2 regions of the Thioalkalivibrio sp. ALE17 genome follow, and region 2 is predicted to be linked to the other one. Evidence: predicted binding sites of a transcription regulator. Region 2 holds the regulator's gene; the other holds the start of a gene.
What was found. Region 2 encodes FNR, which switches genes on or off when oxygen is low (the NO sensors DNR and NnrR bind a similar motif). Its sites were predicted from a motif close to TTGATNTANATCAA; they were not measured.
Positions count from the first base shown of each region.

Region 1: the regulator FNR is predicted to act here: its motif matches at 1,598-1,611, upstream of hemN (oxygen-independent coproporphyrinogen III oxidase).

Region 1 is NZ_AUDT01000001.1:64,317-67,724, reverse strand. It holds gene hpnE (hydroxysqualene dehydroxylase HpnE) at 1-644, opposite strand, end outside; gene hpnD (presqualene diphosphate synthase HpnD) at 649-1,509, opposite strand; gene hemN (oxygen-independent coproporphyrinogen III oxidase) at 1,689-3,077, shown strand; gene hpnC (squalene synthase HpnC) at 3,074-3,408, opposite strand, start outside.
Region 2 is NZ_AUDT01000001.1:303,539-306,946, reverse strand. It holds gene H609_RS0101385 (DUF2058 domain-containing protein) at 1-437, opposite strand, end outside; gene H609_RS0101380 (DUF2390 domain-containing protein) at 535-1,026, opposite strand; gene fnr (fumarate/nitrate reduction transcriptional regulator Fnr) at 1,019-1,753, opposite strand; gene H609_RS0101370 (cyclopropane-fatty-acyl-phospholipid synthase family protein) at 2,033-3,271, shown strand; gene H609_RS0101365 (hypothetical protein) at 3,403-3,408, shown strand, end outside.

The DNA of each region.
Region 1 (3,408 bases), 240 kb from region 2:
CGCGCAGGGATCAGCAGGCGGGCGGCCTCCGGCCCGTGATTCAGGGCCCGTCGCAGCACGTTCTGGAAGATCCGCGCGGAGGCCAGGCGGGTCGGAGTGTTCATCACCGCCAGGCACAGGGGGTCCCACAGCCGCTCGATCAGGGCTTCCGGCTGGTGGCGGCGCCGCAGCCAGTCGAGTACCGGCAGGTCGTGTCGCAGGGGACGGTGCAGCAGGGCCGCCGCGCCGATCAGGGCGCGCAGCCGGATGCCGGTGGCGTGGCCGGGAAGGGAACGATAGAGGGCCGTGGCCAGGGCCGGCAGCCGGGGCGAGCGGGGCTCGAGCGCGAAGGCCGGGGATGCTGGCCGGCGGTCGGGGTCGAACATCCGCAGGCCGAACGGGACGGCGTGAAAGGCCGAGTCGGGGTTGATACCGACCGCGCGGATCTGTTCCAGGGTCTGCTGGCAGGCCCCCACGAGGATGTGCTGGCCGTTGTCCAGTGGGGTGTGGTCCAGCTCGAGGCTGCGGGCGCGCCCGCCGGGGATCCGGCCGGCCTCGATCAGGTGTACGGGCTGTCCGGCGCGCGCCAGGGCAAGGGCTGCGGTCAGGCCGGCCCAGCCCGCGCCGACCACGGCGACAGGGTTCGCGGGAGGGCTGGAGGCCATGGCGTCAGGCCGCGCGGCGGCGATGCTCGCGTTTCAGGCGCCGGGCGGTGCGCCAGGCGATCCACAGCTTGCGGATCGGGGTCAGGCGTACGCGGTGTTCCAGAACACGGAAGCCGTCGTCCTCGATCTCGTCCAGCAGGGTGCGGTAGATCGCCGCCATGATCAGGCCCGGGCGCTGGGGATAGCGGTCGGCAGCGGGGAGGTGTTCCTCGGCACTGTCGTAGTAGCGCCGCGCCCGTTCGGCCTGTTCCGCGAACAGGGCGCGATGACGGTCATCGGTGATGTTGACCTGGAACTCCTCGGGTTTGACCCCGTGCTTGCGCAGCTCGTCGAGCGGGATATAGACGCGGCCGCGCATGGCGTCCTCGTGGACGTCGCGCAGGATGTTGGTGAGCTGCAGGGCCATGCCGAGGTCGTGGGCGTACTTCAGGGTACGCCGGTCGCTGTAGCCGAAGATGTGGGCGGAGAGGATGCCGACCACGCTGGCGGCGCGATAGCAGTACAGCGACAGGGTGGTGAAATCCGGGTAGCTGTCGTAGTCGAGATCCATCTGCATGCCGTCGATGATCTCGTCGAAATATTCGCGGCCCAGGTCGAAGGCGGCGATGTGGGGCTGCAGTGCCTGGGAGATGGGATGACGGGGTTCGCCCGCGAACAGGCGTTCGATCTCCTGGCGCCACCAGTCCAGCTTGGTCCGGGCGACGCTCTCCTCGCGGACCTCGTCGACGATGTCGTCCACTTCCCGGCAGAAGGCGTACAGCGCTGTGATGGCGCGGCGCCGGTCGGGCTCCAGAAAGCGAAAGGCGTAGTAGAAGCTGGAGCCGCTCTGTGCGGCCTTCTCCTCGCAATACTCGTCGGGGGACATGCGCTCTCGCGTGGCGGGTGTCGAACAGGGACGGGAAGGCTAGCACAGGCAGTGCGCGAGGCGGGAGATTGCCCCCGAAGGCGGATTGTTGACCTGTATCAAGCCCGCTACCGGGTCGTGGTCGTAGCCTGTGATGATCCGATGCCTAAAATGGGCGGTACACGCTCGAGGGGGACCCGATGGAGCAGCGCCTGGTATTTGATCCGGAGATCCTGCGTCGCTATGACGTGAGCGGACCTCGCTACACGTCGTATCCCACGGCACCCCAGTTCCACGAGGGTTTCAACGACCGCGCGTATGCCGAGGCGGCGCAGGCCACCAATGGGGCGAACCCGGCGCGTCCGCTGTCGCTTTACGTGCATGTCCCGTTCTGCGACACGGTCTGTTTCTATTGCGCCTGCAACAAGGTCATTACCGGCAACTACCAGCGGGCGCAGCGCTATCTCGCGTATCTGGAACGCGAGGCCGCGCTGCAGGGCGAGCTGTTTGACGCGGAGCGCACGGTGGGGCAGTTGCACTTCGGCGGGGGAACGCCGACCTATCTCGGGGACGAGGACCTGCGATCGGTGATGGCGTTGCTCGGGCGCCACTTCCGCCTCGACGGCAGTGCCGCGCGCGAATTCTCCATCGAGATCGACCCGCGCGCGGTGCGACCCGGGACGATACCGCTGCTGGGCGAACTGGGGTTCAACCGCATCAGCCTCGGGGTGCAGGACTTCGATCCGGATGTGCAGCGGGCGGTCAACCGCATCCAGCCCTTCGAGGTCACCGCGCGCGCCGTCGAGCAGGCCCGGGCCCATGGGTTCGAGTCCACCAACTTCGACCTGATCTACGGGCTTCCGCTGCAGACGGTGGAGACCTACACCCGCACCCTGGAACGTGCCCTCGAACTGCGCCCCGAACGCCTGGCGATCTACAACTACGCCCATCTGCCACAGATGTTCAAGACGCAGCGCCAGATCCGCGAGGCGGACCTGCCCGATGCGGCCGAGAAGCTCGCGATCCTGGAGACGACCATCGAGCGGCTGACCGCGGCGGGCTACGTCTACATCGGGATGGATCACTTTGCCTTGCCGGACGACGAGCTGGCCGAGGCACAGAGAGCCGGGACGCTGCAGCGCAACTTCCAGGGCTATTCCACCCGTGCGGAGTACGACCTCGTGGCGCTGGGTCCCACGGCCATCGGGAAGGTCGGCGCGACCTACAGCCAGAACCTGCGCGAGCTGGATGCCTACTACGCCCGCCTGGATGCGGGCCGCCTCCCGGTCTTTCGGGGGCTGGAACTGAGTGCCGACGACCGCCTGCGGCGGGACGTGATCAGCGAGCTGATGTGCCACTCGCGGATCGACTTTGCCGCGATCGAGGCGCGCCACGGGATCGTGTTCGGCGAGGTCTTCGCGGATGCGCTGGGGCGCCTCGAGGGTATGCAGGACGACGGCTTGGTGCGGATCGAACAGGGCCGGCTGGATGTGCTGCCGCGCGGTCGCCTGCTCCTGCGCAATGTGGCCATGGCATTCGACGCCTATCTGGCGACCGAAGGCCAGCCGCGGTACAGCAAGGTGGTTTAGCGGGCTCGGGGGCGCCGACGCGGGCGCAGGCTGTGGCTCAGGATGATCCAGGCATCGCGGGTGCGCAGGCGCGGGCGGGCGAAGACGTCCTCCTGCTGGCGCAGGCGCCAGAGGATGCGGGCGCCGCCATTGATGATGGCGCGGATTTCCAGCCCCATGCGCCCGCGCAGCATCCCGCCCAGGGGCGCGCCGGCCCGCAGCAGGCGATCGGCGCGGGCGTACTGGAACTGCATCAGATTGCGTAGCTGGAAGGTGGTCTTTCCGGCCGCGAGCATGGCCTCGGTGACGCCGTACTGATCCATCTCTTCCTGCGGGAGGTAGATGCGGTTGT
Region 2 (3,408 bases):
TCCCGCGGGATGACCCGGAAGCCCTTCTCCGGTCGGATATCCAGCCCCGCAATCGCGGCGCGCCCGTCGGCGAGGCGCTTTTGCAGATCCGCTGTCACCGGTAGGTGACGGATCTGCCCCCCCTGCTGAAAGTGATAGTCCAGCGCGGCATCGCCCGCGGGGATCGGCGCCAAGTGGGTGCTGACCAGTTCGCGGATCTGCGCGTGGCGGGCGCGGCGTTCGGCACGCTCCTGCTGTTCGCGGTTCTTCTGCCGCGAGCGTTCGGCCTGCTCGGCCTTGCGCGCCTCGGCCACGCCGGGCTCGGGGCCGGTCTTGCGGTCCTTCTTCTTTTTCGCGTTGCCCTTTTGCGCCTGATGCTTTTGCGCCTTGGCCTTGCGAACCTGTTTTTCGTCCACCAGCCCCGTCTTCAGGAGCTGGGTGCGCAGATCGTCGGACATGAATCCTGCCGTGTAGGGTCTGTATGCCGGGGAGGATAGCCGGAACCGCCAGCGCATGCAGCCGGCATGCCGCTACGTACGTCCCTGCGTGGACACGCTATTGAGAACACCCATCCGGAGTGTGTGGCGCGTCGCGGATCTCGGCCTCCGGCAATGCGGGGAACAGCGTGTGCAGTCGGCGCCGGTGGTTCACGGCGTGGGACCGGCTATCCGGCGTCGAGAGCTGGCGGGCCTGCGCGAGCAGTTGCAGGCCCGCCAGGCGCTCGCTCTGGAGTTCGAGCGCGAGTACCGCGCGGTAGAGCGTGTCGCGCTCGGGGGTGTGCAACTGGCGGCGCAGGGCGCGGATGCGTCCGGTGGCTGAGGTCTGCCAGCGGCGGGCGGTTTGCGCGAGCCGTTGCCACTGAGAGGTCGTCAGCGGTCGGGGGTACCACAGGGCGAACAGCGCCAGCATCACATCCACCCCGAAGTGCTCCTGCCAGCGCAGCAGGCGCGCGCGTGCATCGGGGTCGGCCCAGAGGGTTCCGGCGAAGCGCCAGAAGGCCTCGAAGTCCGTCGACGGCTCCTCCGGGGTGCCTCCGGATTCAGGCACTGCTCGCGGCGGAGGAGGTGAACGTAACCCCGGCGGTGTTCCGCAGACTCTCGGGCTCCAGGATCTCGAGGTCGCGGGTGTGCAGGCTGATTACGCCCTGGTTGCGCAGCTGGGTGAACAGTCGGCTGATGGTCTCCTGGGTCAGGCCCAGGTGGTTGGCGATGTCGGCGCGCGACATCGGCAGGTAGAACCGCTCGGGGGACAGGCCGCGAGTGCGCTGGCGTTCCGACAGCCCCACGAGGAATGTCGCCAGGCGCTGCTCGGCCGTGCGCTGGGCAAGCAGCGCATGCAGGCTTTCGTCCTGCGCGAGCTCCTGGCTCATCACGCTCATCATGTGCTGGCGGAACGTGGGCAGGCGCCCGGCGAGGTCGTCGACATGCCCGTAGGGCACGGCACAGACGCTGGTGGATTCCAGGGCCACGGCACTCACCGGGTGCTTGCCCGAATGGATCGCGTCCAGTCCCAGGAGGTCGCCGGCCAGGGCAAAGCCCGTGATCTGTTCAGTGCCGTCATCGGAGATCAGCACCGTCTTCAGCGCCCCCGTGCGGACCGCATACAGCGCGTCGAACTTGGTCCCCATGGTGAACAGGGCCGCGCCCTTGGCGATCGGCCGGCGCTGCTGGACGATCTCGTCGAGCTGCCAGAGCTCGTCCTGCGGCAGGCCGACCGGCAGGCAGAGCTGGCGCAGGGTGCAGTGCTGACAGGCTTGGGTGGGTCGTAGCGTCATGAGTGCAGGGTAGCCGTTTTTTCGGAATTGGGGAAAGGGATTTTCGGGGTCTGCCATCACGCTCGGGAATGCGCTACTGTCCCTGTGGAATGCAGGTGATTCGGGTCGGGGTTATTACGGGTCTCGAAGCGGCGCCGGCCGCCCACTTCACCGCGCGCGGCATCAGGCATGGACAACGCGAGATAACAATATTTAGACTCAGTTTACATTGGGTGGCGCGGCAACGGCCTGGAACCCACGCGTTGCGCACGGGCCGCCGAGACAAGGACAGGAGTCAAGATGATCGAGCGGTTACTCGAGCAATACATGCGCTACGGGACCTTTGTGCTGCGGCACCCGGATGGCCGCGAGCAGCGTTTCGGTAGCGGTACGCCGGAGATCACGATGCAGCTGCATGACCGGGCGGCGCTGCGCAAGATCGGTCGCGATCCGGGATTCCAGCTGGGCGAGACCTACATGAACGGCATGTGGTCGCCTGGCCCCGAGGGCCTGCAGGTGTTCCTGGATGTGGCTATGCGCAACTTCGCGCCGATGTTCCAGCAGCGTGTCAATCCGGCGGTGCGTATGCTCCGGGCGCTGATCGAGCAGGGCAACAAGGTGGCGCGCTGCTATCAGAACATCGCCCATCATTATGATGTAGACGAGTGGCTTTATCGCCAGTTCCTGGACGAGGGCATGTTCTACAGTTGTGCCTACTTCGAGCGGCCCGATATGACGCTGGAGGAAGCGCAGCAGGCCAAGTGCGCGATGCTGCGCAGGAAGCTGCGCCTGGAACCCGGCATGCGAGTCCTTGATATCGGTTGCGGCTGGGGCGGCCTGGCCTTCCATCTGGCCGAGCACGCGGACGTGCAGGTCGACGGCGTGACGCTGTCCCGGGAGCAGCTGCGGGTGGCCCGGGAGGAGGCCGGGCGACGCGGGCTGGAGGATCGGGTGCGGTTTCTCTACCAGGACTACCGCGAGCACGAGGACCAGTACGACCGGATTGTCAGCGTCGGCATGTTCGAGCATGTCGGCACACCCAACTACGGTACGTTCTTCCAGCGGGTACACGACCTCCTGACGCCCGACGGCATCGCCGTGCTGCATACCATCGGGCGGCAGGAGCCGCCGGGCACCTCCAACCCGTGGCTCAGCAAGTACATCTTTCCGGGCGGGTACACCCCGGCGCTGTCCGAGGTGATGAGTGCGCTGGAACCCACCCCGCTGTACACCACGGACATCGAGTTCTGGCGGCTGCACTATGCCGAGACACTGGCTGAGTGGTACCGCCGCTTCCAGAAGGTCCGGGCCGAGGCCGTGACGCGCTTTGACGAGCGCTTCTGCCGCATGTGGGAGTTCTATCTGGCCAGTTGCGAGGGGACCTTCCGCTGGTGGGGACAGGTGGTCTTCCACGTGCAGATGGCCAAGCAGCAGGACGCGGTGCCGCTGACGCGCGACTACCTCTACCGCGACGACGCTTCCGAGGTGGTCTCGATCCCGCCCGGCGAGGCCCAGGCACGGCGCAGCAACGCGGCCTGAGGGGTGGCCGAATGCGCCGGGAACGGCGCGAAAACGGGGTCCGGAGCGCGCGAACCGAACGTACTTTCCCTACACTAATGGGGACGTTGCGGCCATGCCGGCGGTGACCATCCATTCCGGAGCAGGGGCGCGTGTTC